Regions from separate parts of the Streptomyces sp. NPDC015345 genome, predicted to be linked through region 2. Evidence: predicted binding sites of a transcription regulator. Region 2 holds the regulator's gene; each other region holds the start of a gene.
What was found. Region 2 encodes HrcA, which represses chaperone genes, less so after heat shock. Its sites were predicted from a motif close to TTNGCACTCNGNNNNNCNGAGTGCNAA; they were not measured.
Positions count from the first base shown of each region.

Region 1: groES (co-chaperone GroES) is a predicted target of HrcA. The motif match lies at 4,884-4,910, and genes of this name have one in related genera.
Region 3: groL (chaperonin GroEL) is a predicted target of HrcA. The motif match lies at 6,974-7,000, and genes of this name have one in related genera.

Region 1 covers NZ_JBIBTX010000003.1:827,086-837,073, reverse strand. Annotated here, with positions in the region: gene ACF062_RS16115 (TetR/AcrR family transcriptional regulator) at 1-647, opposite strand, end outside; gene ACF062_RS16110 (MFS transporter) at 721-2,235, shown strand; gene ACF062_RS16105 (methyltransferase domain-containing protein) at 2,297-3,556, opposite strand; gene ACF062_RS16100 (polysaccharide deacetylase family protein) at 3,639-4,565, shown strand; gene groES (co-chaperone GroES) at 5,054-5,362, shown strand; gene groL (chaperonin GroEL) at 5,479-7,107, shown strand; gene ACF062_RS16085 (SDR family NAD(P)-dependent oxidoreductase) at 7,344-8,117, opposite strand; gene ACF062_RS16080 (MOSC domain-containing protein) at 8,176-8,853, opposite strand; gene ACF062_RS16075 (LysR family transcriptional regulator) at 8,936-9,865, shown strand; gene ACF062_RS16070 (WhiB family transcriptional regulator) at 9,946-9,988, opposite strand, start outside.
Region 2 covers NZ_JBIBTX010000001.1:916,469-926,456, forward strand. Annotated here, with positions in the region: gene ACF062_RS04205 (nitronate monooxygenase) at 1-868, opposite strand, end outside; gene dnaJ (molecular chaperone DnaJ) at 1,118-2,257, opposite strand; gene hrcA (heat-inducible transcriptional repressor HrcA) at 2,258-3,274, opposite strand; gene ACF062_RS04220 (MBL fold metallo-hydrolase) at 3,470-4,210, shown strand; gene ACF062_RS04225 (DUF3097 domain-containing protein) at 4,246-5,070, shown strand; gene hemW (radical SAM family heme chaperone HemW) at 5,696-6,928, opposite strand; gene ACF062_RS04235 (SpoIIE family protein phosphatase) at 6,968-8,884, opposite strand; gene ACF062_RS04240 (HAMP domain-containing protein) at 9,149-9,988, shown strand, end outside.
Region 3 covers NZ_JBIBTX010000008.1:167,995-177,982, forward strand. Annotated here, with positions in the region: gene ACF062_RS30380 (ABC transporter substrate-binding protein) at 1-609, shown strand, start outside; gene ACF062_RS30385 (DUF3263 domain-containing protein) at 619-867, shown strand; gene otsB (trehalose-phosphatase) at 887-1,762, shown strand; gene ACF062_RS30395 (trehalose-6-phosphate synthase) at 1,752-3,170, opposite strand; gene ACF062_RS30400 (glucosyl-3-phosphoglycerate synthase) at 3,222-4,175, opposite strand; SAM riboswitch class I at 4,338-4,496, shown strand; gene thrC (threonine synthase) at 4,514-5,809, shown strand; gene ACF062_RS30410 (ubiquitin-like small modifier protein 1) at 5,922-6,197, shown strand; gene ACF062_RS30415 (cold-shock protein) at 6,617-6,820, shown strand; gene groL (chaperonin GroEL) at 7,166-8,791, shown strand; gene ACF062_RS30425 (Uma2 family endonuclease) at 8,893-9,576, opposite strand; gene ACF062_RS30430 (hypothetical protein) at 9,636-9,988, opposite strand, start outside.

The DNA.
Region 1 (9,988 bases), on a different contig from region 2:
CACCGGTCCGCCAGCGCCGCGAGGTGGGGCAGTTCGGCCGCGTCCGCGTCCGTGAGCATGTCGGGGAAGTACCGCTTGCGGCCCGGGTCCTCGGCACGGCGCTCCATCGCGCGGCGGAAGACCAGGTCGCCGTGGACGCAGTGCCACAGGGTCCGGTACGCGCGGACCGCCTCCGCCGGGGTGAGGCCGCACGCGATGCCCGCGCCGACGATCTCCTCGACCATCCACAGGGCGCCCTTGTCGGTGAGGTCGCCGAGGCCGAGCACCTCCACCACCCAGGGCAGCCGCGCCAGCGTGCCGTGCATGTGCAGGGTGACGGCGAGGAGGCGCTCGCGGGGGTCGGACGGCAGGTCGGGGCGCGGGGCCGTGGCGGCGGTGCCGGAGAGCGTGAGCATCAGGAGCTCGTCCTTGTCGCGCACGTGGTGGTACAGGGCCATCGGTGTCGTGCCGACCTCCTTGGCGACCCGGCGCATGCTCAGTGCCGCCACGCCCTCCTCCTGGAGGATGCGGCGGGCGGTGGCGACGATCGTCTCCGGTTCGAGGCGGCGGGGGCGCCCCGCACGGCGCTTCTTCGGCTCGCCGCCCGTCTCGCCGCCCGTCCGCGCGGTTGCCTCTCCGGCTGTCCCTGGGTCCTTCTCTGCTGCCACCCGCCCATTGTCGTGCCTGCCCGCGCGCTCGGGGCTTGCAGAGTTTCTATACGCGTATAGTAATGTGCCGCACATGGTGAACAAGGTGAACTCGAACGCTTTACCAGGGCGTTGGCTGCTGCCGGTGCTGCTCACCGTGCAGTTCCTCGTCTCCCTCGACATGTCCGTCGTCAACATCGCCCTGCCCGACATGGGCGACGACCTCGGCTTCGCCCCCGACTCGCTGCTCTGGGTCGTCAACGCCTACGCGCTCGCCTTCGGCGGCCTGCTCATGCTCGGCGGGCGCCTCGCCGACCTCGCCGGACGGCGGCGCACCCTCCTGTGGGGCTTCGTCGTCTTCGGCGTGGCCAGTCTCGCGGGCGGACTCGCCCTGACGCCGTGGCAGCTCGTCGCGGCGCGCGCGGTGCAGGGCGCGGGCGCGGCGGCGCTCGCACCCGTCGCGCTCGTCCTGATCACCGTCAACTACGCGGAGGGGCCGGCGCGTTCGCGGGCGCTCGGGCTGTGGGGCGTCTCGGGCGCGCTCGGCGGCGCGGTCGGGATCATGGCGGGCGGGGTGCTCACCGACTGGGTGGGCTGGCGTTCCGTGATGCTCGTCAACGTCCCCGTGGTCGCCGCCGCCCTCCTCGCCTCGCGCCACGGGGTGCCCGTCGACCGCCGCACCGGGCCCGCGCCCCGCCCGGACATCACCGGCGCCCTGCTCGTCACGGCCGGAACGGCGGTGCTCGTCCTCGGTCTCGTGCGCACGGAGACGTACGCCTGGGGGTCCGGCACCACGCTGGGCACGCTCGGCGTCGCGGCCGTGCTGCTCGCCGCCTTCGTCGCCGTCGAGGCCCGCAAGCGGGACCCGCTGCTGCGGCTCGGCCTGCTGGGGAGCGGTCACCGGCCCGTGCTCTCGGCGAACGTCTTCTCGCTGCTGATGTCGTCGGGGCAGTTCGCCGCCTTCTACTTCACCTCGCTCTACCTCCAGGAGGTGATGGGGTACGGGGCGACGGCGGCCGGTGCGGCCTTCCTGCCGTTCTGCGCGGGCGTCGTGGCCGGGTCGACGGTCGCGACCCGGCTGATCGGCCGGGCCGGTGAGCGGGCGCTGCTCGTGGCGGGCGGGCTGCTGGGGGCCGCCGGGTTCGGGTGGTTCGCGCTGACCGTCGAGGCGGGTGGCACGTTCCTGGGGTCCATCCTGGGGCCCTCGCTGGTCGCGAGCGTCGGCATCGGCATGTGCTTCGTCCCGCTGGGCACGGCGGCGACCAGGGGCGTGGCACCCGAGGAGACCGGCATGGCCTCCGGGCTGCTCAACAGCTCGCGCCAGCTCGGCGGCTCGCTCGGGCTCGCGGTCCTGGTCACGGTCGCGGCGAACGCCACCGGAACCGGCACCGGCCGGGCCTCCCTCGCGGAGGGGTACGCGACGGCCTTCATGGTCTCCGCGGGGCTCCTGGTGGCAGCCGCGCTGGCGACGGCGGTGCTGCACGGCCGCCGTCCGTCATCGCCCGCGCCGCTGCCTCGGGGCTCCGCCCCGGACCCTGCCGCTCGCGCCGGCGGCCCCCGCCTCGACGCCTCGCCCCGGACCCCGCTCCTCAAGCGCCGGAGGGGCTGACATCCCGGAGCCCCGGAGCCCGCGGCCCGGCTGCGGCCGGTCGCGCGGTTCTCCGCGCCCCTTACGTGGCCGGGTGCCCGAGCAGCATCGTCGGCGCCCCCGCCACCCGGGTCAGGAACACCGTCGCCGCGTTCTTGCCCCGCGGTTTCACCTTCCGCCGCAGTTCCTCCGGCTCCACCGCCGAGCCCCGCTTCTTCACCGTGAGGATCCCGACTTCCCGCTCCCGCAGCAGAGCCTTCAGCTTCTTCACGCCGAAGGGAAGCTGATCGGTGATCTCGTACGCGACGGCGTACGGCGTCGCGTGCAGCTCGTCGGAGGTGACGTACGCGATGGTCTCGTCGATCAGTCCGCCGGCGACCCGGGCCGCGACCTCGGCGACCAGATGCGCGCGGATGACGGCGCCGTCCGGCTCGTACAAGTAGCGTCCGACGGCCCGCACCCCGGGGTCGGGCAGCATCGTGGCGAGCGGACTCCGCAGGGAGGCGCCGCCGGGCAGCAGCGTCGCGCGATGCGAGGCGGGGTGGTCCGTGCCGAACCACAGCACGGCCTCCTTCACGTCACCGCCGTCCGAGATCCACTCGGCCTCGGCCTCGGCGGGGACCGCCTCGTGCGGGATGCCGGGGGCGATCTTCAGCGCGGCGCGCGGGGCCTTGCGGGCCGCCTCGACCGCCCAGGACAGCGGCGGGGAGTAGGACTCCGGGTCGAAGATGCGGCCCCGCCCGGAGGACCGCCGCGCCGGGTCGACGAACACCGCGTCGTACGCCGAGGTGTCCACGTCGGTGACGTCGGCCTCGCGCACCTCGATCAGGCCGGCGAGGCCGAGCGCTTCCGCGTTGGCCCGGGCGACCGCGCACGTCAACGGGTCGCGGTCGACGGCGAGTACGGAGATCCCGGCCCGCGCCAGGGCGATCGCGTCGCCGCCGATGCCGCAGCACAGGTCCGCGAGAGAGCCCACCCCGAGGGCCTTGAAACGCTCCGCGCGATGCGTGGCGACGGAGGCGCGGGTGGACTGCTCGACCCCGTTCGGCGTGAAGAACATCCGGGCCGCGTCCTCGGCGCCGAACTTCGCCGCGGCCCGCGCGCGCAGCCGCGCCTGGGCGAGGGCGGCGGAGACCAGCGGCGCCGGGTAGGTACGGCGCAGCCGGGTGGCGGCGGCGAGCTCCTGCGCGGGTTCGACGTCCCGCACCTCGTCGAGCAGGGCCCGGCCCGTGCCGGTGCGCAGGGCGGCGAAGGCGGCGAGTGGATCGCCGAGGCCGGCGTCGCCGTCGGCGTGGTCGGCTGCGGGGCTGCTCGGCGTGTTCGGGGCGTTCACCTGCCCCATTGTGGGCCAGTCGGTGGATGGTGTGCGGCGGGCGGCGGTGTCGGCCCCCCAGCAGGGCGGTGAACTGCGAGGATCCGGCGCCATGCAACTCGTACGACAAAACGAAGAATCCGCCGGAAGACGGAAGAATCAGACGCGTGCCGTGGTGGCCGCCCTGACCGTCGCGGCGATCACCTCGGGCTGCGTCTCCGAGGGCGACTCCGATGCCGTGCGGCCCGCCCACGGCGTGCAGCCGCTCCAGGCACCGCCCGCCCGGGCCCTCGACTCCTACGCCCGCCAGCTCGGCGCCGCCCAGGCCGCGCGTGTCGCCGCCGCCAAGCGCTGGGGGCTGGCCAAGACACCGCTGACCGCCCCCGAGCCGCCCGCGACCAAGCCGCGGATCAAGGCCCGCAAGGGGTTCGAGGTCAGGGGCCAGGCGAAGCTGCCGCCGGTCTTCACGACGATCCCGACCAAGAAGAAGGTCGTCTTCCTGACCATCGACGACGGCGCCGAGAAGGACCGGGCGTTTCTGCGGATGATGAGCGACCTGAAGATCCCGTACACCGCCTTCCTCAGCAACTACCTGGTCAAGGAGGACTACGGCTACTTCAGGAAGATGCAGGACCGCGGTGTCGTCCTGAACAACCACACCCTCAATCACCCGTACCTGCCGGGGCTCTCGTACAAGCGGCAGCGCCACGAGATCTGCGGCATGCAGAAGGTCATCGAGAAGCGCTACGGCAAGCGGCCCGAACTCTTCCGGCCGCCGTACGGCAACTACAACCGGGACACGCTGCGGGCCGCCAAGTCCTGCGGCATCAAGGCGGTGCCGCTGTGGAACGCGGAGGCCTTCGCCGACCGCATGGACTACCGGGAGTGGGACCGTGACCTGCACCCCGGCGACATCATCCTCACCCACTTCCGGGGCCGCGAGGACTGGAAGGGCACCATGCCCGACATGGTCCGCCGGGTCATGAAGACGGTCACGAGCAAGGGGTACGCGGTGGCCAGGCTGGAGGACTACCTGTGACCCGGCGGGCGCGGGCACGCCGCCGCCTCCTCGCCGGGGCCGTGCTGTGCGGAGTACTCGCGCCCGCGGTGTTGACGTCCTGCGCGGAATCGGTGGACCCGATCGAGCGTCTCGGCAGAAAGGCGGCGGAGAAGATGCCGCGCAAGGAGAGGCCGGGGACGCCCGGCTGCCGGCAGGCCCCGGAGGCAGGGCAGTCGCGCGCCGCGGCAACACCTACGAGGGAACCCGGGGCCCCGGAAACCCGTTGCCCTGGCAAGGCCAGTCCTGTGCCCGCCCGGCCGAAGAGCGCCGCGTCCCCGTGAGGTCCGACGCAGCCGGTTGGCACTCCGCTTGACCGAGTGCTAATCGCCGTCCTAGTCTCGCTTCTGGCACTCCCCGTTGGAGAGTGCCAACAGCGACGGGCAGGTCCGGCACCCGCGACGACGGATCCACCTGGTCGCCACACTCAGACTTGACCCCGTGAGATCTCCGAAGGGGGAGACCGGATCGTGACGACCACCAGCTCCAAGGTTGCCATCAAGCCGCTTGAGGACCGCATCGTGGTCCAGCCGCTCGATGCCGAGCAGACCACGGCCTCCGGCCTGGTCATTCCGGACACCGCCAAGGAGAAGCCCCAGGAGGGCGTCGTCCTGGCCGTGGGCCCGGGCCGCTTCGAGAACGGCGAGCGCCTGCCGCTCGACGTGAAGACCGGCGACATCGTGCTGTACAGCAAGTACGGCGGCACCGAGGTGAAGTACAACGGCGAGGAGTACCTCGTCCTCTCGGCTCGCGACGTGCTCGCGATCGTCGAGAAGTAGTTCACCCGAAGCAGAAGCATTGCTTTCGAGCTGCGCCCCTGGTCACCCCGCTGATTGCCGGGCGGCGAGGGGCGCAGTTCGTTCACCCGAGTTTTCGAGAGGGCTGAATCGCTCCCATGGCGAAGATCCTGAAGTTCGACGAGGACGCCCGTCGCGCCCTTGAGCGCGGCGTCAACAAGCTTGCCGACACGGTCAAGGTGACGATCGGCCCCCGTGGCCGCAACGTCGTCATCGACAAGAAGTTCGGCGCCCCCACCATCACCAACGACGGCGTCACCATCGCCCGTGAGGTCGAGGTCGAGGACCCGTACGAGAACCTCGGCGCCCAGCTGGTGAAGGAGGTGGCGACCAAGACCAACGACATCGCTGGTGACGGCACCACCACCGCCACCGTGCTCGCCCAGGCCCTGGTCAAGGAAGGCCTGCGCAACGTCGCCGCCGGCGCCTCCCCGGCCGCCCTGAAGAAGGGCATCGACGCCGCCGTCAAGGCCGTCTCCGAGGAGCTCCTCGCCACCGCCCGCCCGATCGACGACAAGGCCGACATCGCGGCCGTCGCCGGTCTGTCCGCCCAGGACCCGCAGGTCGGCGAGCTCATCGCCGAGGCGATGGACAAGGTCGGCAAGGACGGTGTCATCACCGTCGAGGAGTCCAACACCTTCGGCCTGGAGCTCGACTTCACCGAGGGCATGGCCTTCGACAAGGGCTACCTGTCGCCGTACATGGTGTCCGACCAGGAGCGTATGGAGGCCGTCCTCGACGACCCGTACATCCTGATCCACCAGGGCAAGATCTCCTCCATCCAGGACCTCCTGCCGCTGCTCGAGAAGGTCATCCAGGCCAACTCCTCGAAGCCGCTCCTGATCATCGCCGAGGACGTCGAGGGCGAGGCCCTGTCGACCCTGGTCGTGAACAAGATCCGCGGCACCTTCAACGCCGTCGCGGTGAAGGCTCCCGGCTTCGGCGACCGCCGCAAGGCGATGCTCGGCGACATGGCCACCCTCACCGGTGCCACCGTCATCGCCGAAGAGGTCGGCCTCAAGCTCGACCAGGTCGGTCTGGACGTGCTCGGCACCGCCCGCCGCGTCACCATCACCAAGGACGACACGACGATCGTCGACGGCGGCGGCAACAAGGCCGACGTCGAGGGCCGGGTCAACCAGATCAAGGCCGAGATCGAGGCCACGGACTCCGACTGGGACCGCGAGAAGCTCCAGGAGCGCCTCGCGAAGCTGGCCGGCGGCGTGTGCGTCATCAAGGTCGGCGCCGCCACCGAGGTGGAGCTGAAGGAGAAGAAGCACCGTCTGGAGGACGCCATCTCCGCGACCCGCGCCGCGGTCGAGGAGGGCATCGTCTCCGGTGGTGGCTCCGCCCTGGTCCACGCCGTCAAGGTCCTGGAGGGCAACCTCGGCAAGGAGGGCGACGAGGCCACCGGTGTCGCCGTCGTCCGCCGCGCCGCCGTCGAGCCGCTGCGCTGGATCGCCGAGAACGCCGGCCTGGAGGGTTACGTCATCACCTCCAAGGTCGCCGAGCTCGACAAGGGCTTCGGCTTCAACGCCGCGACCGGCGAGTACGGTGACCTGGTCAAGGCCGGCGTCATCGACCCGGTCAAGGTCACGCGCTCCGCGCTGGAGAACGCCGCGTCGATCGCTTCGCTGCTGCTGACGACCGAGACGCTGGTCGTCGAGAAGCCGGCGGAGGACGAGGGCGACGCGGGTCACGGCCACGGCCACGGTCACTCCCACTGACCGCTGCGCTCTGCCTGAACGGTGTACCGAGGCCCGGCTCCCCTTGCGGGGAGCCGGGCGTCGGCCCTTTCCGGGGGTGGTTGCTCTGCCTCTGCCGGGTGCGGGTCGTCTCCGGCTGGTCGCGCAGTTCCCCGCGCCCCTGACGGGGCATGGCCCCTTTTTAGGGGCGCGGGGAACTGCGCGAGGACGGACCACGGCCCGCAGACGGCAACGGGAAGCGACCCGGCGGGCCAGGGCTACTGGGGACCGTACTTCCGCCCCGTACGCGACGTGACCCCGCCCAGCAGAGACCTGGGCGTCAGCTTGGCCACGCCCATCAGCGCCTTGTACCGGGGGTCGGGGATCGAGACGACCTTGCCCCGCGCCAAGTCGGCCAGCGCCGCCGCGACCAGCTTGTCCGCGTCGAGCCACATCCAGTCGGGGATGTTGGACGTGCCCATCCCGGCACGCTCATGGAACTCCGTACGGACGAAGCCGGGGCACAGCGCCATCAGCCGCACCCCACTGCCCGCCAGATCCTTCGCCGCGCCCTGCGTGAACTGCACGACCCACGCCTTCGAAGCGCCGTACGTGCCGCGCGGCAGGAACGCGGCGACCGACGCGACGTTCACCACACCGCCCCGGCCCCGCCCACGCATCGATTCCACGGCCGCCGAGGTCAGCCGCAGCACCGCCTCGCAGTGCACCTTGAGCATGGTCAGCTCGTCGGCCATGGGGACTTCGAGGTACCGCCCCTTGTTGCCGAAGCCCGCGTTGTTGATCAGCAGATCGACCGCGTCCCTGCGGTTCGAGAGCCGCTTCTCGACGGCTTCGATGCCCTCGTCCGTCGAGAGGTCGGCGGTGAGCACCTCCGCCTCGACGCCGTGCCGGTCGTGCAGCTCGGTCGCCTGCTCCCGCAGCCGCTTGGTGTCGCGCGCCACCAGGACGAGGTTGTGGCCGTCACCGGCGAGGCGTCGCGCGAAGGCGGCGCCGATGCCGGCGGTTGATCCCGTAATCAGAGCCGTAGTCATGGACCAAGGCTAGTGAGATCCGGTGACGGCTGTGCCGCGCGGACGTCAGGCCTCCGGATCACGAGGCCCCCGCGCCGGAGCGCGCCGCGTATTTGCGCGCCCGCTCGGCCACCTCGGGGTGCAGCGCCTCGCCCGCGTCGAGCAGCCGCGGCAGCAGCGTGTTCTCCGTCATGACGGCGCGGAACTGGAGGGCGACGGTGACTTCGTGCGCCGGGCGGTGCAGGATCTCGATGGCGTCCCCGGCCTTGATCTCACCTGGCTCGATCACCCGGAAATAGGCGCCGGGGACGCCTTCCCGGGTGAACCGCTTCACCCACCCCCGCTCGCCGAGATGGCCCTGGAACGTACGGCAGGGAATGCGGCCGCTCGTCACTTCGAGCACCAGACCGGAGCCGATCCGCCAGCGCTCGCCGATCTTCGCGCCGCTCACGTCGATCCCGGACGTCGTGAGGTTCTCGCCGAAGGAGCCGTCGGGCAGGGACCGCCCGAGCGTGCGCTCCCAGGCGTCGAGGTCCTCGCGGGCGTAGGCGTACACGGCCTGGTCGTCTCCGCCGTGGTGGCGCAGGTCGCTGACCGAGTCACCGGCCAGACCGCTGCCGGCGACGCCCTTGGGGCCCGGTGCGCTCACCTTGACCGGTCCTGCGGCCGGGCGCTTGGCGATGCCGGTGCGGCCGGAGGGGGCGTCGGTGTACGGGACGGCTTCGGAACGGCCCAGGTTCACAGACAGAAGCTTCATGACGTCGCAGCGTAGGCGCAGCGACCCCAAAGGCGCGACCGAATATTTCGCTTCGAGCCCAAGCATCACTTATACTCGGTCCATGATCGAGGCTCGTCATCTCCGTGTCCTGCGTGCCGTGGCCACCACCGGCTCCTTCTCGGCGGCGGCCCGCGAGCTCGGCTGCACCCAGCCCGCCGTGAGTCAGCAGATGAAGGCCCTCGAAGCCTCGACCGGGACGCCGCTGCTGATCCGCACCGGCCGTGAGATGCGCCTGACCCAGGCGGGCGAGGCCCTGGTCAGGCACGCCACGGGCATCCTCGCCGGGCTCACCGCCGCGGAGGAGGAGATCGCCGCCATCGCGGGCCTGCGCGCGGGCCGGGTCCGTCTCGTCTCCTTCCCCAGCGGCAGCTCGACGCTGGTGCCCGGCGCCCTCGCGGCGCTGCGCGCGGCACACCCCGGCACGCGCGTGTCCCTCGTGGAGGCCGAGCCGCCGCGCTCGGTGGAGATGCTGCGCGAGGGCGACTGCGACGTGGCGCTGGCGTTCCGGTACGAGGGGCGGCGTGAAGCGCCTCAGGGCAGGGGCAGTGGTGCGTCCGGCGCCGAGGAGTGGGACGACCTCGTCGTGCGCCCCCTGCTCGCGGACCGGCTCGTCGGGCTCGTACCCGAGGGACACCGGCTCGCGGGGGCCGACGCGGTCACCATCGGGGAGTTCGCCGATGAGTCGTGGATCGCGGGCTGCCCGCGCTGCCGACGGCAGTTGGTGGAGGTCTGTGAGGGGGCCGGCTTCGTGCCCCGGATCGATTTCGCGACTGACGACTATCCGGCGGTGATCGGCCTGGTCGGCGCGGGCCTCGGGGTGGCCGTGCTGCCCGAGCTCGCGATCGAGTCGGTGCGCCCGAGGGGTGCCCGCACGGTGACGGTGGAGCCTGCCGTGCGGCGGGAGATCGTGGCGCTCACGCTGCCGGACCTGGCGCAGGTGCCGGCCGTCGCCGCCACGCTGGACCACCTCGCGCGGGCCGCGGCCCGCTGAGCGCGGCGCACTGAGGGGCCGCGAGGCTCCAGGGACCAGGCGCCACCGGGAAACCGGGCCCAATCCGAAGAAACGTTCCTTCAGTGGTGCGACGGGGTTCTCCCCGGTGACGCGGTCGCCGTG
Region 2 (9,988 bases):
CGTACGGGCCGTGCTCGCGCATGAAGCGGTTGACGAGGCCGCGCGCGGGCCGCCCGGAGAACGCCCGGGTCAGCTCGGTCCGCACGAACAACGGGTTGGTCATGGCCTGCTTGTGCAGGGTGTGGGCGCCCGACTCGGGCGTGACCAGGAACGCCGTGCCGAGCTGCGCGGCGTCCGCGCCCGCCGCGAGCACCGCGGCGATCTGCGCGCCGCGCATCAGGCCGCCGCTGGCGACCAGGGGGATCTGCACGGTCTCGCGGATCTGCGTGATGAGGGAGAGCAGCCCGATCCCGGCGCCGTCGGCCTCGGGGTTGTCGCGGTGGGTGCCCTGGTGGCCGCCCGCCTCGACGCCCTGCACGCACACGGCGTCCGCGCCTGCCCACTGGGCGGTCTGCGCCTCCTCCGGTGTGGTGACGGTGACGACGGTGAGGGTGCCGACGCGGGCGAAGGAGTCGAGCACGTCGCGGGTGGGGCACCCGAAGGTGAAGGAGACGACCGGCACCGGGTCGTCGAGCAGGATGGCGAGCTTGGCGTCGTACCCGTCGTCGCGCCCGCTGTCCGGGTCGCCGAGCTGCGCCTCGTACCAGGTGGCCTCACCGGCGAGCTGGCTGCGGTAGACGTCGATCGCGGCGGCGTCCGCGGTGTCGGGCTGCGGCATGAAGAGATTGACGCCGAAGGGCCGCGAGGTCAGGCCCCGCAGCTGCTTGATCTCCTGGTACATCCCGTCGGCGGTCTTGTACCCGGCGGCGAGAAAGCCCAGGGCGCCGCCCTCACAGACGGCCGCGGCCAACCGCGGGCAGGACGCGCCGCCCGCCATGGGGGCCTGCACGATCTGATGGCGGCAGAGATCGGTCAGTGCGGAGGACATGCACGCATCGTGCCACGGTCCTCGGGCCGCGCCGAATCGCGCACCCGCACCGGGTGTGCGCCGCCCCGTCTGCCCCACGACCGCCGTCGGCGTCCGCGGGCCGCCCCGGGTTGCTCGCGCCCCTAAGGACAACCGTTCCGCGCCCCTTGAAGGGGCCCGGAACGGGCCTTCAAGGGGCGCGGGGAACTGCGCGACCAGCCCCTACCGGCCCGCGGACGAACGAACAACAGAGCCGGCACCGCTCAGGCGCTACCGCCCGTTGAACGCGTCCTTCAGCCGGGAGAACAACCCCTGCTGCCCGGGCTGGAACTGCCCCGTAGGCCGCTCCTCACCCCGCATCTGCGCCAGCTCCCGCAGCACCCGCTCCTGCTCGGCGTCGAGCTTGGTCGGCGTGAGCACCTCGACGTGCACGATGAGGTCACCGCGCCCACCGCCCCGCAGATGCGTGACGCCACGCCCGTGCAGCGGCACCGACTGACCGGACTGCGTGCCCGGCCGGATGTCGATCTCCTCCAGGCCGTCCAGCGTCTCCAACGGCACCTTCGTACCGAGCGCCGCCGCGGTCATCGGAATGGTGACCGTGCAGTGCAGATCGTCACCGCGCCGCTGGAAGACGGCGTGCGGCAACTCGTGGATCTCCACGTACAGGTCACCGGCGGGACCGCCACCGGGCCCGACCTCACCCTCACCGGCGAGCTGGATCCTGGTCCCGTTGTCGACACCTGCGGGGATCTTCACCGTCAGCGTCCGCCGCGACCGGATGCGGCCGTCACCGGCGCACTCGGGGCACGGCGTCGGCACGACGGTGCCGAAGCCCTGACACTGCGGACAGGGCCGCGAGGTCATGACCTGGCCGAGGAAGGACCGCGTGACCTGCGACACCTCACCGCGACCGCGGCACATGTCACACGTCTGAGCGGACGTCCCCGGCGCGGCACCCTCACCGCTACAGGTCGTACAGACGACGGCCGTGTCGACCTGGATGTCCTTGGTGGTCCCGAAGGCGGCCTCGTCGAGGTCGATCTCCAGCCGGATCATGGCGTCCTGGCCGCGACGCGTGCGCGAGCGCGGCCCCCGCTGCGACGCCGTCCCGAAGAACGCGTCCATGATGTCGGAGAAGTTGCCGAAGCCACCGGCCCCGAAACCGCCCGCGCCACCGCCGCCGCCCGCCTGGGACAGCGGGTCGCCGCCGAGGTCGTAGACCTGCTTCTTCTGCGGGTCCGACAACACCTCGTAGGCGGCGTTGATCTCCTTGAAGCGCTCCTGAGTCTTCGGGTCCGGATTCACATCCGGGTGAAGCTCACGCGCCAGCCTCCGGAAGGCCTTCTTGATCTCGTCCTGGGAAGCGTCGCGGCGCACGCCGAGTACGGCGTAGTAGTCCGTGGCCACTTACGACTCCGCCAGGATCTGTCCGACGTAACGTGCCACTGCGCGTACTGCTCCCATCGTTCCCGGATAGTCCATGCGGGTCGGTCCGACCACGCCTAGTTTGGCGACTGCCTCGCTGCCCGAACCGTAGCCGACCGAGACCACGGACGTGGAGCTGAGGCCCTCATGGGCGTTCTCATGACCGATCCGTACGGTCATGCCCGAATCCGTCGCCTCGCCAAGCAACTTGAGGAGCACGACCTGCTCCTCAAGGGCCTCGAGAACGGGGCGGATCGTGAGGGGAAAGTCATGTCCGAAGCGGGTGAGATTGGCGGTGCCGCCGATCATCAGCCGCTCCTCGGTCTCCTCGACAAGCGTTTCGAGGAGGGTGGAGAGCACCGTCGAGACGGTGCCGCGGTCCTCGGCCTCGAAGGCCTCGGGCAGGTCCTGCACCAGCTGCGGGACGTCCGCGAAGCGGCGGCCCGCGACCCTGCTGTTGAGCCGCGCCCGCAGATCCGCGAGCGAACTCTCCCCGAAGGGCGCCGGACAGTCGATCATGCGCTGCTCGACCCGGCCGGTGTCCGTGATCAGGACGAGCATCAGGCGCGCGGGAGCGAGCGAGAGCAGCTCCACGTGCCGCACGGTCGACCGCGTCAGCGAGGGGTACTGCACGACGGCGACCTGCCGGGTCAGCTGCGCGAGCAGCCGAACCGTGCGCCCCACGACGTCGTCGAGATCGACGGCGCCGTCGAGGAAGTTCTGGATGGCGCGCCGCTCGGGGGCCGTCATCGGCTTGACGCCGGCGAGCTTGTCGACGAACAGGCGGTAGCCCTTGTCCGTCGGAATGCGCCCCGCGCTGGTGTGGGGCTGGGCGATGAACCCTTCCTCCTCCAGCGCCGCCATGTCGTTGCGCACCGTGGCCGGGGAGACGCCGAGACTGTGCCGCTCGGTGAGCGCCTTGGAGCCGACCGGCTCCTCCGTCCCGACATAGTCGTGGACGATGGCGCGCAGCACTTCGAGCCTGCGTTCACTGAGCATCGCGCACACCTCCAGCACGTCATCCGTCGCGGTGATCCCCTGCCTGGCACTCAACGCGGGTGAGTGCCAGCCTGTCAAAGGGCCAGTGTACGGGCGTCGGGTACGGACCCGGCAAGGCCGGACCCGGACCCCGTTGCTCATGCCCGGCGGCTGGTTGGTCATGCCAGGCGCCGCCGCACCGGTTAGCGTCACCGTATGGACGTGGAGCCGGCATGGGAAGCGGCGGGCTGGGAGCGGCTCGCACCGCGCGTGGGGCGGTGCCGCCTGCCGGTGTGGGACTGCACGGCGGGGCTCGTCGTCGGTGACGGGGCGGCCCTGATGATCGAGGCCGGGTCGAGCCTGGCCGAGGGCGCGGCGCTGCGCACCCGGGCGAGGGAGATCCTCGGCGGCGGTCGCCGCGTGACGCATCTCGCTCTGACGCATCCACACTTCGACCATGTCCTCGGCGCCGCGGCCTTCGCGGGCGTGGAGGTGTACGGGGCCGTGGGCATCGACACGGTCTTCGCCAAGGGCCGCGACGAGCTGTGCGCGGACGCGGTGCGCCATGGCGTGGACCCGCGGGCGGCGGCGGAAGCGACCGATCTCCTGGTCCACCCGCACCACCTTGTGTGCGGGGAGTGGACGCTGGACCTCGGCGGCGTCCAGGTCCTCCTCGCGAACGTCGGCCCCGGGCACTCGGGCCACGACCTGGCGGTCCTGGTCCCCGGCGCGGACGGTGAGCCGGAGATCGTCTTCTGCGGGGACCTGGTCGAGGAGTCGGGCGAACCGCAGGCCGGTCCCGACGCGGTGCCCGCGCGGTGGCCGGCGGCGCTGGACCGGCTCCTCGACCTGGGCGGTGAGGGCGCGCGGTATGTGCCGGGGCACGGTGCGGTGGTGGATGCGGCTTTTATCCGTGCGCAGCGCGCCACACTGGCGGCCCGTTTCGGCGTGTCGTAGCGGCGGTCCCGCCCACTCTTCCTATCGTCACCAGAATGCGCCAGTACTCCGCCGATCTCACGCCCCCATGGAAGAAGCCGAAGCCCGTACCGGAGGTGGCGGCGGACGCCGGCCTCGTGGTGGAGGAGCTGAGCACCGGTTTCTGCGGGGCGGTGATCCGCTGCGAGAAGACCTCGCAGGGCCCGACGGTGACCCTGGAGGACCGCTTCGGCAAGCACCGCGTCTTCCCGATGGAGCCGCGGGGGTTCCTCCTGGAGGACAGGACGGTGACCCTGGTCCGCCCGGCCGCGGGCGCGGGTGCGGCGCCGGTACGTCCTTCGCGCACCGCCTCCGGTTCGGTGGCCGTGCCCGGGGCGCGGGCCCGGGTCGCCCGCGCGGGACGCATCTACGTGGAGGGGCGGCACGACGCCGAACTGGTCGAACGAGTCTGGGGTGACGACCTGCGCATCGAGGGCGTCGTCGTCGAGTATCTGGAGGGGATCGACGACCTCCCCGCGATCGTCGCCGAATTCTCGCCCGGCCCCGACGCGCGGCTCGGCGTCCTCGTGGACCACCTGGTCCCCGGCTCCAAGGAGTCCCGCATCGCCGCGGAGATCGGCAGCGATCACGCCTTGGTCGTCGGCCACCCCTACATCGACGTGTGGGAGGCGGTGAAGCCGTCCTCGGTGGGCATCGAGGCGTGGCCGCGGGTGCCGCGGGGGCAGGACTGGAAGACGGGCGTGTGCAGGGCGCTGGGCTGGCCGGAGAACACGGGGGCGGCGTGGCAGCGGATCCTCGGCTCGGTACGCAGCTACAAGGACCTCCAGCCGGAGCTACTGGGCAGGGTGGAAGAACTGATCGACTTCGTGACGCACCCGTGACTGGCCGGGGGCCCGGCGGGTAGCGGCGGTTCCCCCTTCCGAGCCGCGCGCCCGGCGGCGGGGCGGGCCCGCCCGGCGTGCCCGCGAAGCAACGCCCCCGGCGCCCGGGGCGACCCCGGAGCCCGGCAGCCACACCAGCCCCGCCCGGCCACGCCACGCACCCACACACCCGGCAGCCACACCCGCCCCGCCCAGCGTCACCACGCACCCACACACCCGGCAGCCACACCAGCCCCGCCCAGCATCACCACGCCACGCACCCGGCAGCCACACCCGCCCCGCCCGGCCTCGCCACCCCGCAGCGGTCTCCCACCCACCCGCCCGTCACCCCGCAGCGGACCAGTCCCCCACGTGCTTACCCCCAACCCGCAGTCGCCGACGGCGAGGTCGCCCCACGAGGGGCCTCAGCCGTCCAGAGAGGCCGAGCGGGTGGGCGGGTGGGATGAACCGGCTGCCGGGCCCCACGGCCTGGCAGTGGCGCTGAACCACCGGACCCCGGCCGACCACACAGCCCCCACGCCCGGCAGAGACGCCCGACCACCGACCCCAGAGCCCCCCGCCAGGGAGCGGCGCCCCCAGCCACCAGAACCACCCCGACCCCAGGCCACCCCACCCCGCCCCGCCGCTAATCCACCAGGTCACGAACCACCGCGTCCGCCAACAACCGCCCCCGCAACGTCAACACCGCCCGCCCCGCCGCGTACGGCGCCACCTCCAGCAGCCCCTCGTCCCGCGCCTTGCGCGAGGCGGCGAGCCCGGCCTCCTTCAACAGAGACAGCGGGCAGCCCTCCACCAGCCGCAGCTCCAGCAGGATCCGCTCCACCCGCCGGTCCTCCTCGGAGAGGACCTCCCGACCGGCGCCGGGCGATCGGCCGCCCGCCAGAGCCGCCGCGTACGCCCCTGGATGCTTCACGTTCCACCACCGCACGCCGCCCGCATGGCTGTGCGCGCCGGGCCCGGCCCCCCACCAGTCGGCGCCGCGCCAGTACAGCTCGTTGTGGAGGCAGCGCCCCGCCTCGGACGTGGCCCAGTTGGACACCTCGTACCACGAGAAGCCGGCCCGCCCGAGGACCTCGTCGGCGATGAGGTACCGGTCGGCGTGGACGTCGTCGTCGGTCATCGGCACCTCCCCGCGCCGGATCCGCCGCGCGAGCTGCGTGCCCTCCTCGACGATCAGCGCGTAGGCGCTGACGTGGTCGGGCCCGGCGCCGATCGCCGCGTCCAGCGTGGCCCGCCAGTCGTCGTCCGTCTCGCCCGGGGTGCCGTAGATCAGGTCGAGGTTCACATGATCGAAGCCGGCCGCCCGCGCCTCGGCGACGCACGCCTCGGGCCGCCCCGGCGTATGCGTACGGTCGAGGACGCGCAGCACATGCTGCTTCGCGCTCTGCATGCCGAACGAGACGCGGTTGAACCCGCCCTCCCGCAGCTCCGCCAGATACGCCTCGTCGACCGACTCCGGATTCGCCTCGGTCGTGATCTCCGCGTCGTCCGCGAGACCGAACTCGTCCCGCACGGCCGCCAGCATCCGTACGAGATCACCCGCCGCCAGCAGCGTCGGCGTACCGCCCCCCACGAAGACGGTCCGCACGGGCCGCGGGTCGTCGCCGAGGACCTTCCGGGCGAGCCTCACCTCGTCGGTCAGGGTGTCGGCGTAGTTGTCGCGGGAGGCGAGCACACCGCCGGAGCCGCGCAGCTCGGTGGCGGTGTAGGTGTTGAAGTCGCAGTAGCCGCAGCGCGTGGCGCAGTACGGGACGTGCAGATAGAAGCCGAGGGGGCGGGAGGCCGCGCCGGCCAGGGCGGACGCGGGCAGCGCGCCGTCCTCGGGCATGGGCTCACCGTCGGGCAGTGCGGAAGGCATGCCTTCGATTGTCCCGCACCGCCGCGCCCCGCGGAGCCGTCACCGTGCCTGGAGCACCAGCAGCGCCAGGTCGTCGTCGGGCGGACGCTCCGAGAACTCGTGGACGAGCCGCCGGATCCGCTCCGCCACGAGCGCCGCGTCGAGCCCCGCGCAGCCGGCGAGGGCCTGCGCCAGGCCGTCGCCGTCATCGAACTGGAGCCGCCCCGAGCGCCGCTCGGTCACGCCGTCCGTGACGCACAGGAGGGTGTCGCCGGGCAGCAGGTCGAAGCTCTCACTGGTGTACGTCTCGTCGTCGACGACCCCGAGCAGCATCTGCGGGCTCGCCGCCGACCGCACCTGCCCGTCGGGCGACAGGAGCAGCGGCAGCGGGTGCCCGGCGCACGCGATGGTGCAGCGCACGCCGCCTTCGTGCGGGATCAGCTCGCCGTAGAGGAGGGAGAGGAAGCGCGAGGTGGGCCCGTCGGCCGGTACGCCCTGGCCGCCCGCGACGGCGACGACGGCCGCCGCGGCGTCGGCCGCCTCGGTCGCGTCGTCGAGGAGCAGTTGGTTGAGGCGGTCCAGGACCTCGGCGACCTGGTACCCCTCGCGGGCGAGCAGCCGCAGCCAGGGCCGGGCGAGGCCGATGACGACGGCGGCCTCGGGGCCCTTGCCCTGGACGTCGCCGAGCGCGAAGCACCAGCGCCCGTCCCCGGCCTGGAAGACGTCGTAGAAGTCACCGCCCGGGCCGCCCTTGTCCCGCGGCTCGTACACCAGGCCGCTCTGCACGCCGGGGATCCGCGCGACCTTGCTGGGCAGCAGCCCGCGCTGGAGGATGCGGCTGATGTTGGCCTGGCGCTGGTAGCGGCGGGCCGTGCTGACGGCGAGGGCGACGCGGCGGCTGAAGTCCTCGATGAGGCCGGTGACCTCGTCGGGGAAGCGGAGCAGGCCCGCCCGGCCGATGACCAGTGTGCCGAGCGTCCGGCCGCCCGCGGTCAGGCGGTACGCGAGTGCCGTGCCGGACGCCTCGCCCGCCGGCGCCCCGCCGGGCCAGCGGACGGGGAGGGCGCCGGTGCCCGCCGTGTCGGGCAGCTCGGGCGGGTCCTTCTCCAGGATGCGGCGCAGTTCCTCCATGCGGTGCTCGCTGGTGTGCCAGACCCGGGCGAGGCGCGTGCCCGGCCCGCCCGGGGTCGCGCGCGCCGGGCTCTCCGAGCCCTCGTCGAGCCAGACCGCGCACCAGTCGGCGAGCCGCGGCACGAGCAGCTGGCCGGCGAGGGCGGCCACCAGGTCCTCGTCGAACTGCCCGGCCAGCAGATCGGACGCCTCGGCGAGGAAGCTGAGCGCCCCGCGGTTGACCCACTCCGTCTCGTGCGTGACGCGCTTGGGCAGCGGCGCGAGGATCTCGGCGGCGCGCAGCCCGCTCTTCAGGGCCTGTTCGCTCGCGTACGACTCGGTGTCCTGGTCCGCTTTGGCGCCCTCGACGGGCAGCCGGACCCAGATGGTCTTGGTGCCCGTGCGGTAGGTGATGCCCCAGGAGTCGGAGAGGCTCGCGACGAGCTGGAGACCGCGGCCGTACTCGGGGGTGCCGGTGGGCGCCGGGCCCTGCTCGCCGCGGACGGCGCGGGAGGGGTGGTGGTCGGAGACCTCGATGACGAGGGCGCCGGTGTCCTCGCCGGGCGCGGCCTCGTCGAGTCGGCACAGCAGTTCGACCGCCGTGCCCGCGTGCACGACGGCGTTGGTCACCAACTCGCTGACGAGGAGCACCGAGTCGTCGGCGAGGCGGTCGGTGATCCCGGAAGCTGCCGGCACGCCGAGCTCCGTCCAGTCGGCGAGCGCGGCGCGCACGAATCTTCGCGCGGCGGCGGGCGCCAGCGGGTTTCCGGGCAGGGATGTGCGCACCACCGCCGGCGGCCCCGGGCGGTCCGGGTCCGTGGCGGAGGCACGGAATTCGGTCTCCCGTTGCGTCGGAATGGACCCCACGGTGCGGCTCCTGAGCAGTTCGGGCGAATACGCCTCAGGCGACACCGACAGAGTGACAGACTGGCGGCGCCCATAAGCACCGAGTCACCGAAGTGGGCCGCTATGAGTGAGAACAGTGCTACGCCCGCGCTCGGCTCCGGCCCGATCCCGGCCCAGGCACCGCCCGTACCCTCCCCCGGGGCCGAGGCGGCGGAGCCCGCCCCGAGCGCCGGCGCGGCCCTCTCGCCGGCCGCCCTCGCGGAACTGCGCCCGCTGCTCGCCGCCATGCGCGCCGCGCGGGACGGCGACTTCACGAAGGTCGCACCGATCGGCGGGGGCATCACCGCCGAGCTGTACGCGGTCTTCAACGAAATGCTCGACCGCTCGCTGCACTTCGACGCCGAGCTGATCCGCGTACGCCGGGAGATCGTCCGGCACGGCCGCCTGGACGAGCGGTTCACGGCGAGCCCGGGGCAGGGCAGATGGACGGACCGGGTCCAGGAGGTCAACTCCCTGCTGGACTCGCTGGTCGCCCCGGCGGCGAACGCCACCCGGGTGCTCAACGCCGTGGCGGGCGGCGATCTCACCCAGCGCGTCGACCTGCACGACGGCAGCCGTGAGCTGCGGGGCGACCTGCGGCGCCTCGGTCGCGCCGTCAACACGATGGTCGACCAGCTGTCGCTCTTCACGGGCGAGGTGACACGCGTCGCCCGCGAGGTCGGCACGGAGGGGCGGCTCGGCGGCCGGGCCAAGGTGCGTGGGCTGTCCGGCAGTTGGCGTGATGTGACTGAGGCGGTCAACACCATGGCGTCCCGGCTGACCGCCCAGGTGCGGGACATCGCGCTGGTGACGACGGCGGTCGCGCAGGGCGACCTGACCCGCACGGTCACCGTCGAGGCCACCGGTGAGCTGCTGGAACTGAAGCTGACCGTGAACACCATGGTCGAGCAGCTCTCCGCGTTCGCCGCCGAGGTGACCCGCGTCGCCCGCGAGGTCGGCACCGAGGGGCAGTTGGGCGGCCGCGCGCAGGCGCGGGGCGTGTCCGGCGTGTGGAAGGACCTCACCGACAACGTCAACTTCATGGCGTCGAACCTCACCTCACAGGTCCGCAACATCGCCCAGGTC
Region 3 (9,988 bases), on a different contig from region 2:
TACGACATCGACTCCAAGCAGAACGCCAAGACGTTCGCCTGGCTCCGCGACGAGCTGGTCGGCAAGGGCCTGACCGGGCCGAAGGCGCCCGGAGAGATGAACCGCGCCGAGGCGTTCGCGGCGTTCTCGCGCGGCGAGGTCGGCATGCTCAACGGCCACCCGACGCTGATGAAGATGGCCGCCAAGAAGGGCGTGAAGTTCGGCATGGTGCCGGCGCCCGGCGTCAACGGCAAGGCGCAGGCCACGATGGGCGTCGCCGACTGGATGATGGCGTTCAAGCAGAACGGCCACCGCAAGGAGGCCGGCAAGTTCCTCGACTTCGTCTACAGCAAGAAGAACGTGCTCGACTTCTCCAACGAGTACGACATCCTGCCCGTGACGACCTCCGCGTTCGACGCGATGTCCAAGGACCGCGGCCACACCGAGCTGGGCAAGTTCCTCAAGGAGCTGCCGACCTCCCAGCTCTACCCTGTGGGCAAGACGTCGTGGGCGCAGGTCTCGGCCGACATCAAGAAGGACATCGGCAAGACCGTCGCCAAGGACGGCAACCCCTCCATGATCCTCGGCCGGATCCAGGGCAGGGCGGCGGCCGCGGAGAACGCGGAATAGCGTGGGGGCATGACCCACGACGAACTCCCGGGCCAGGGACTCTCCGAGCGGGACCGTGCCGTCCTCGCCCTGGAGCGGCGCGACTGGCCGGGCCCCGGCGCGAAGGAACGCGCCGTCCGTGAGGAGCTCGGCATGGTGCCGGTGCGCTACTACCAGCTCCTCAACGCGCTCCTCGACGATCCCCGGGCCCTCGCGCACGACCCGATTACGGTCAATCGGCTGCGCCGGGTGCGGGAGTCGCGGCGCGAGGAGCGCTGACACGGTTAAGGTCGGGCCCATGGGTGACCCTACGTACGCGCAGCCCGACCGGCACGGGCGTCCCGGACTGCCGGAACCCGTGACCCCGGCGGGCCGCGACGGCCTCGCCGCGCTCCTCGCGCGGCCCGAACGGTGTGTCGTGGCCCTCGACTTCGACGGCACACTCGCCCCCATCGTGGCCGACCCCGAGCAGGCCCGCGCCCACCCGGACGCCGTGCCCGCGCTCGCCGCCCTCGCCCCGCGCCTGCGATCCGTCGCGGTGGTCACGGGCCGCCCGGCGGGCGTCGCCGTGCGCTACGGCGGTTTCGCGGGCGTCACGGGACTCGAACACCTCGTGGTCCTCGGGCACTACGGCGCCGAGCGCTGGGACGCGGTCACCGGCACCGTCCAGGCCGCCGAACCGCACCCCGGCGTCGCGGCCGTCCGCGCCGAGCTGCCGGGCTTCCTCGACGAGATCGGCGCCTGGCGCGGCACCTGGATAGAGGAGAAGGGCCGCGCCGTCGCCGTGCACACGCGCCGCGCGCAGGACCCGCAGGCCGCCTACGACACGCTGCGCGCACCGCTCACCGAGCTGGCCGCCCGGCACGGCCTGATCGTCGAGCCCGGCCGCATGGTCCTCGAACTGCGGCCGCCGGGCATGGACAAGGGCGTCGCCCTCGCCGCCTACCTCCGCGAGGTCGGCGCGGAGTCCGTGCTCTACGCGGGCGACGACCTGGGCGACCTGCCCGCCTTCGCCGCCGTCGAGAAACTCCGCTCGGACGGCGTGGCGGGCCTGCTCGTGTGCAGCGGCAGCGCGGAGGTCACCGAACTCTCCGACCGGGCCGACCTGGTGGTGGACGGCCCGGCGGGCGTGGTGGGACTGCTGTCGTCGATCGCGGCGGCCGTCAGCCGGTGAGGGCCCGCAGCTGGTCCAGGAACCACTGGGCCGGCGGCAGCGCCGTCGCCGCCGCCGCGAGACGCTTGGTGCGCTCGGCCCGCTCCCCGGCCGGCATCGAAAGACCGGTGTGCAACGCCTCCGCCGTGGCCGAGACGTCGTAGGGGTTGACGCCGATCGCGTCCTCGCCCAGCTCCTCGTACGCACCCGCCTCCCGGGAGAGCACCAGCGCGCAGCCCTCGTCGGAGACCACCGGCACCTCCTTCGCGACGAGGTTCATGCCGTCGCGGATGGGGTTGACCAGCGCCACGTCCGCGAGGCGGTACGCCGCGAGGGAGCGGGCGAAGTCGTCGTCGACGTGCAGCAGCACCGGCGTCCAGTCGGGCGTGCCGTACGCGGAGTTGATCTCGTCGGCGACGCGTGAGACCTCCGCGGTGTAGTCGCGGTACACCGCGAGGTCCTGCCGCGAGGGATAGGCGAAGGCGATGTGGACGACCCGCTCGCGCCACTCGGGGCGGGTCTCCAGAAGCTCGCGGTAGGCGTGCATGCCGCGCACGATGTTCTTGGACAGCTCGGTCCTGTCCACCCGCACGACCGTCTTGCGGCCCTCGCCCACCTGCCGCCGCAGCGTCGCCATCCGCTCCTCGACGTCCTCGCGCCGCGAGCGCTCCCGCAGGAAGTCGGCGTCGGCGCCGAGGCCGTGCACCCCGATCCGCGTCCCCGACGTCCCGCCGAGCACGCGCACGCAGCACTCCGTGAACGCGTCCGCCCAGCGGCTGGTGAGGAAGCCGAGCCGGTCGGCGCCGAGCATGCCGCGCAGTACCTGCTCGGCCACGTCGTCCGGCAGCATCCGGAAGTAGTCGGCGGGCGCCCACGGGGTGTGCGAGAAGTGGCCGATCCGCAGGTCCTCGCGGAGTTCGCGGAGCATGCCGGGGACCAGCGTCAGGTGGTAGTCCTGCACGAGGACCGCCGCGCCGGGCGCCGCCTCCGCGGCCAGCGCCTCGGCGAACGCGCGGTTGTACGTCTCGTACGCCGCCCACTGCGCGCGGAACTCCGGGCCGAAGACCGGCTCCAGGGGCGTCTGGTAGAGCATGTGGTGGACGAACCACAGGACCGAGTTGGCGATGCCGTTGTACGCGGCGGCGTGCACGCCCTCCCGGGAGCCCGCGTCGACGTCGAGCATCCGCACGCCCGGCTCGCCGACGCCGCGCCGCACCGCCTCCCGGTCGCCCTCGGAGAGCGCCGCGCACACCCACAGGGCGGCGGGATCCTCGGAGGAGTCGCCGATGGCGCTCAGGCCGGAGACGAGGCCGCCGCCGCCGCGCTTGGCGGTCAGTTCACCGTCCTCTCCCACTGTGTACGAGACGGGGCCGCGGTTGGACGCGACGAGTACCTGCGCTGCTGCTGACTGAGCCGGATCGGACACCATGTGGCAAAACGTAGCCCGTCCAGGCGGCGGGCAAACGTACGGTTCCCGGCCTCACGCCACGCGTCGGTGCGCGTACTCGGCGATGCCGGTCATGGGCGGCCGTTCCTCGGTGTCCACGGCGTGGGTGCGCGGCACGAAGCCCTGCCCGCCCTCCTCGTCCCGTTCGAACTGCGTCAGCTCGGGCCGTACGAGATGTCCGCGCGCGAGGCGTACCTGCGCCGTCCGGTAGATCGCCGCCGCCATCCGGCCGAGCGCCTGCCCGTCCTGGTGGCGGTGCTTGCGCACCCCGACGTCGACCTGCGCCAGCGCGTCCAGGCCCACCGTGTGCAGCGCGTCCACGAGCAGCCCCAGCTCCACGCCGTATCCGACGGGGAACGGCAGCCGCTCCAGGAGGGACCTGCGGGCCGCGTACTCACCGCCGAGCGGCTGCACGAAACCGGCCAGCTGCGGCCAGTGCATGTTCAGCAGCGGCCGCGCCATCAGCTCCGTCACCCGGCCGCCCTGACCGGCGGCCTCGCCGAGCGGCCGGTCGTACATGGCCTTCACGAACGCCACGTCCGGGTCGGTCAGCAGCGGGCCGACTATCCCCGAGACGAAGTCGGCGGAGAACTCCCTGAGGTCCGCGTCGACGAACGCCAAGATGTCGCCGCCCGTCACCAGCAGCGAGCGCCACAGCACCTCGCCCTTGCCGGGGAGCGGCGCGACACGCGGCAGGATCTCGTCCCGGTGGACGACCTTGGCACCGGCCTCCCGGGCCACCTCTGCCGTGCGGTCCGAGGAGCCGGAGTCGATCACCACCAGCTCGTCGACGAGCGGGGCGCGCTCCATCAGCGCGCGGCGGATCTCGGTGACGATCGCGCCGACCGTCTCCTGTTCGTCGAGGGCGGGCAGCACGACGCTCACCGTCACGCCGGACGCGCGCTTGGCGGCGACGAGCCGGTCCAAGGGGCGGTCGGCGACCGACCAGGAACGCCTGTTCAGCCAGCGCTCGACCTCTTCCAGCACGGTCAGGGTCCTCCCGTATGTGATCCATCTCGCGGTTCGGACGACTATCTCAAGGGTCCAGGGCTTCGGTTACAGTCTTGAACAACGCCGGTGACCATCGCATGTCGGGGTCACCGTCACGTGATCGGCAACGATCCACAACTGAAACCCACAATCGAATACCGCTCATCCAGAGGGGCAGAGGGATACGGCCCGTTGAAGCCCCGGCAACCCTCCAGCCGGTCTCGTGTGCGATCAGAAGTGATCAGCGCCGCGAGGCTCCCGGCTAGGGAAGGTGCCAATTCCGTCTCGCGGCGAGATGCGCCGCGGGGAAGATGAGGAGAAAGGGCCTCGCCTCCATGGCTGTGCAGACTGTCGCCACCGAAACCCCCGCCCCGACCGTTGACCTCGGTCCCGCCTCGGGTCTCTCCTGCCGCGAGTGCGGAACGCGCTTCCCGCTCGGCCCGATCTTCGCCTGCGCCGAGTGTTTCGGCCCCCTCGAAGTCGCGTACGACCTGCCCCTCGGCGACCCGGAAGCCCTGCGCAAGCGGATCGAGGCCGGGCCCGCCAACATCTGGCGCTACGCCCCGCTGCTCCCCGTCCCCGCCGACGTCGCCGACAAGCCGAACCTCAACCCCGGCTGGACCAAGCTCGTCAAGGCCGACAACCTCGCGCGGGAACTCGGCGTCGAGCAGGGCAAGTTGTTCGTCAAGGACGACTCCGGCAACCCCACGCACTCCTTCAAGGACCGCGTCGTCGCGCAGGCGCTGGAGGCGGCCAGGGCCTTCGGCTTCACCACCCTGTCCTGCTCCTCCACCGGCAACCTCGCGGGCGCCGTCGGCGCCGCCGCCGCCCGCGCCGGCTTCCGCTCCTGCGTGTTCATCCCGCACGACCTGGAGCAGGGCAAGGTCGTCATGGCCGCGGTCTACGGCGGCGAGCTCGTCGGCATCGAGGGCAACTACGACGACGTGAACCGCTTCTGCTCCGAGCTGATCGGCGACCCGCTGGGCGAGGGGTGGGGCTTCGTCAACGTCAACCTCCGGCCGTACTACGGCGAGGGCTCCAAGACCCTCGCGTACGAGATCTGCGAGCAGCTCGGCTGGGAGCTGCCCGACCAGCTGGTCATCCCGATCGCCTCGGGCTCGCAGCTCACGAAGATCGACAAGGGGCTCAAGGAGCTGATCGCGCTCGGCCTCGTGGCCGACAAGCCGTACAAGATCTTCGGCGCGCAGGCGGAGGGCTGCTCGCCGGTGTCGGCGGCGTTCAAGGCCGGCCACGACGTGGTGCGCCCCCAGAAGCCGAACACCATCGCCAAGTCGCTGGCCATCGGCAACCCCGCCGACGGGCCGTACGTGCTCGACATCGCGCGGCGTACGGGCGGTGCTGTGGAGGACGTGAACGACGAGCAGGTCGTCGACGCGATCAAGCTGCTGGCGCGCACGGAGGGGATCTTCGCGGAGACCGCCGGGGGTGTGACGGTGGGCGTCACCAAGAAGCTGATCGAGGCGGGGCTCATCGACCCGGCGCTCACCACGGTGGTGCTGAACACCGGAGATGGCCTGAAGACACTGGACGCTGTCGCTGAGACTTCGCAGGCCACCGCGACGATCAAGCCCAGCCTTGAGGCGTTTCGCTCCGCGGGCTTGGCCGGTTAACCGCCGTAGGGCCTGAGCTTTCCTTTCCGGCCGCGGGGCCGTCGTGGCCGGTCGCGCAGTTCCCCGCGCCCCTTTCAGGGGCGCCCACTCCCGTATCTCGAAGGTGAACCTCATGAGCGTCAACGTCCGGATTCCCACCATTCTCCGTACCTACACCGGCGGGCAGGCCGAGGTCGCCGCCGAGGGGGCGACCCTCGGTGAGGTCATCGCCGACCTGGAGAAGAACCACACCGGCATCGCCGCCCGCGTCCTGGACGACCAGGGCAAGCTGCGCCGCTTCGTGAACGTGTACGTCAACGACGATGACGTCCGCTTCGAGCAGGGCCTGGAGACGGCCACTCCGGACGGCGCGGGCGTGTCGATCATTCCGGCGGTCGCCGGCGGGTGATCCTTTTCCGCAAGTTCCCTGCGTAATCTGAATTGCCCTCTCCCGCTCACAAACGGAGGGGGCAATTCTGCATGGTTGAGCGCGGTACAGTTGGGAAAGCTGCTTCGCCGTTTGTGCCGAGTGCATATACGAAGTCGGCCCGGGGCCGACAAGAAGTAGCCAAAGCGAACCGCCTCTTTGAGCCTTTCGTGGCATTTGACGGGCCCGACTTGCCCTGGATTCCGGCGAATTCTCCGCATATCGCCGATCGGGCGTGCCCAGAATTCTCGTCCGACTGACCTGTTGCAGACGGCAGTTGGACAGATACATTCAGCGGCGGTCGACGCGTTCCGGCGCACACCCCCATCCATGGGAGTGAGGTCTGACCCGGGTCCGCGAAGTGCGGTCCTGTGCAAGGGCCAGTAATAGGGGAGTTAGGCATGGCTCAGGGCACCGTCAAGTGGTTCAACGCGGAGAAGGGGTACGGCTTCATCGCGGTCGACGGTGGTGCGGATGTTTTCGTCCACTACAGCGCGATCCAGATGGACGGTTACCGCACCCTTGAAGAAGGTCAGCGAGTCGAGTTCGAGATCTCGCAGGGCCAGAAGGGTCCGCAGGCGGACATGGTCAAGCTCGCCGTCTAGCTCGGCGCGATCGACCACCGAAGCAAGCATCGCGAGGGGCTCGTATCCCACTGGGGTACGGGCCCCTCGTGTGCGCCCGGTCGCGCCCCGGCATGACCCGGAGATCCGGGAGAGGCGCTTGCACTCGCAGGGGTCGAGTGCTAATCATTGGGCTTAGCACTCTACGAGTGAGAGTGACAGAACTTGGGTCGGGTCGGTGAGGTCCGAGGGCCGCGTGGGGCAAGGAACCACACGGCACACGGTCCGTCCGTCGCGGGCGCCAGCACGATCCGTTTGATGCGTTTCCTCCCCCAAGCTCCTTGCGGGAGCAGGGGGGACCCCCATCGTCCGGGAGGACCACTTCACATGGCCAAGATCATCGCGTTCGACGAGGAGGCACGGCGCGGCCTCGAGCGCGGCATGAACCAGCTCGCCGACGCCGTCAAGGTGACCCTGGGCCCCAAGGGTCGCAACGTCGTCCTCGAGAAGAAGTGGGGCGCCCCCACGATCACCAACGATGGTGTCTCCATCGCCAAGGAGATCGAGCTCGAGGACCCGTACGAGAAGATCGGCGCCGAGCTGGTCAAGGAGGTCGCGAAGAAGACGGACGACGTCGCCGGTGACGGCACGACGACCGCGACCGTCCTGGCCCAGGCCTTGGTGCGCGAGGGTCTGCGCAACGTGGCCGCCGGTGCCAACCCGATGGCCCTCAAGCGCGGCATCGAGAAGGCCGTCGAGGCCGTCTCCGGCGCCCTCCTCGAGCAGGCGAAGGATGTCGAGACCAAGGAGCAGATCGCTTCGACGGCCTCCATCTCCGCCGCCGACACCCAGATCGGCGAGCTCATCGCCGAGGCCATGGACAAGGTCGGCAAGGAAGGCGTCATCACCGTCGAGGAGTCCCAGACCTTCGGTCTGGAGCTGGAGCTCACCGAGGGTATGCGCTTCGACAAGGGCTACATCTCGGCGTACTTCGCCACCGACATGGAGCGTATGGAGGCGTCGCTCGACGACCCGTACATCCTGATCGTCAACTCCAAGATCTCGAACGTGAAGGACCTCCTTCCGCTCCTCGAGAAGGTCATGCAGTCCGGCAAGCCGCTGCTGATCATCGCCGAGGACGTCGAGGGCGAGGCCCTGTCGACCCTGGTCGTCAACAAGATCCGTGGCACCTTCAAGTCCGTCGCCGTCAAGGCCCCGGGCTTCGGTGACCGCCGCAAGGCCATGCTCGGCGACATCGCCATCCTCACCGGTGGCACCGTCATCTCCGAGGAGGTCGGCCTCAAGCTGGAGAACGCCGGTCTCGACCTGCTCGGCCGCGCCCGCAAGGTCGTCATCACCAAGGACGAGACGACCATCGTCGACGGTGCCGGTGACAGCGACCAGGTCCAGGGCCGCGTCAACCAGATCCGCGCCGAGATCGAGAACTCGGACAGCGACTACGACCGCGAGAAGCTGCAGGAGCGCCTGGCGAAGCTCGCCGGCGGTGTTGCGGTCATCAAGGCCGGTGCCGCGACCGAGGTCGAGCTCAAGGAGCGCAAGCACCGCATCGAGGACGCCGTTCGCAACGCGAAGGCGGCCGTCGAGGAGGGCATCGTCGCCGGTGGTGGCGTGGCCCTGCTCCAGGCCACCCAGGTCTTCGAGAAGCTGGAGCTCGAAGGCGACGAGGCCACCGGTGCCGCCGCTGTGAAGCTGGCCCTTGAGGCCCCGCTGAAGCAGATCGCCGTCAACGCCGGCCTTGAGGGCGGCGTCGTCGTCGAGAAGGTGCGGAACCTGACGGTCGGCCACGGTCTGAACGCCGCGACCGGTGAGTACGTCGACATGATCGCCGAGGGCATCCTCGACCCGGCGAAGGTGACGCGCTCCGCCCTGCAGAACGCCGCCTCCATCGCCGCGCTGTTCCTCACCACCGAGGCCGTCATCGCCGACAAGCCGGAGAAGGCGGGCGCTGCCCCGGCCGGCGGCGGCATGCCGGGCGGTGACATGGACTTCTGATCGACCTCTGGTTGATCACTGTCCTGACGTTCACGTTTCGAGGGCGGCACTCCTTCTCAGGAAGGGGTGCCGCCCTCGGGCGTTTCCGGTTTCCGTCATGGTCAGGTGACGTAGTCCTTCAGCTTCTCGGTTTCCAGGGTGATGGCGACGGGGGAGGGGAGACGGACCGTGGAGCCGTAGTGGTACGGGCGGCGGTTCTGGTAGACGCCGTTCTGCGGGGCGCTGTGGACGACCAGGGTGTCGTTGTCCCGGTCGATGAGGAGGTGGACGGGGATGCCCACGTAGGCGTAGGCCCGTCCTTTCTCCAGGCGGTCACGCCGGTCCGTGTCGTTGTCGTGCGAGGTGACTTCGACGGCCATGAGGACGCCCTCCGGAGAGGCCCATTCGCCCTCCTGGTCGATGAAGTGGTCCAACGGGGCGAGGGCGCCGTCGGCCCTGGCCCGCCCATTGCGGTATGTCGGGACCCTGAGCCCCTGTTCGGGGTAGAGCGCCAGCTCGGGACGCTGCTGCATACACTGCCGAAGCAGCCACATGACGATGGCCCCGTGGAGCTGGTCCGGCACGGGTTTGACCTCTAGCTTTCCGTTGATCAGTTCGAGCGTGACCGTCTCCGGGGCCACACGAGCGAGTTCCTCGAAGTCCTCGACATCGATCGGGCCGTGCTTCAAGCGCAGCCTGCCGCCATAGAACTCCAGCCTGTTCCGGACGGTTTCCGGGGCTCGGCGTACCAGCTCCTCGAAGTCTTCGACGGACATCTGCGGGCGTTCATCGGTGCCAGGGGTCATGGTGGTGCCTCCTCCCTTCCATCGTGCCCCGGACCTATGTCGTCGGACCGTGGAAGCGTTCATGCGTGTGTCCTTTCGTGTGGAGAGTCGGCGGCGGTGCGGAGCGCCGTCACGTGGGCGCGGACGGCTTCGGGGGGCAGGGCCGCTGCCGTGGTGGGCGTCGGTTCGCCTCGGCAGGGGCCGCAGGTGCCGCCCGGCAGGGCCTCGGGGCGGCCGGGGGTCCCGCAGTGGGCGCATTCGAGGATGCGGAGGGTGGGGCGGGGCGGTGGGGGCTCCGGGGGCAGCTTGGAGGTCAGGCGGCTGCGGACCAGGGCCGCGGGGCTGTGGATGGGCGTAGGGAGGCCCGCGGTGAGGGCGCGCACGATGTCCGGTTCGGTGGCGCCGCGCTCGAACCATTGCGTGACCTGCGGTT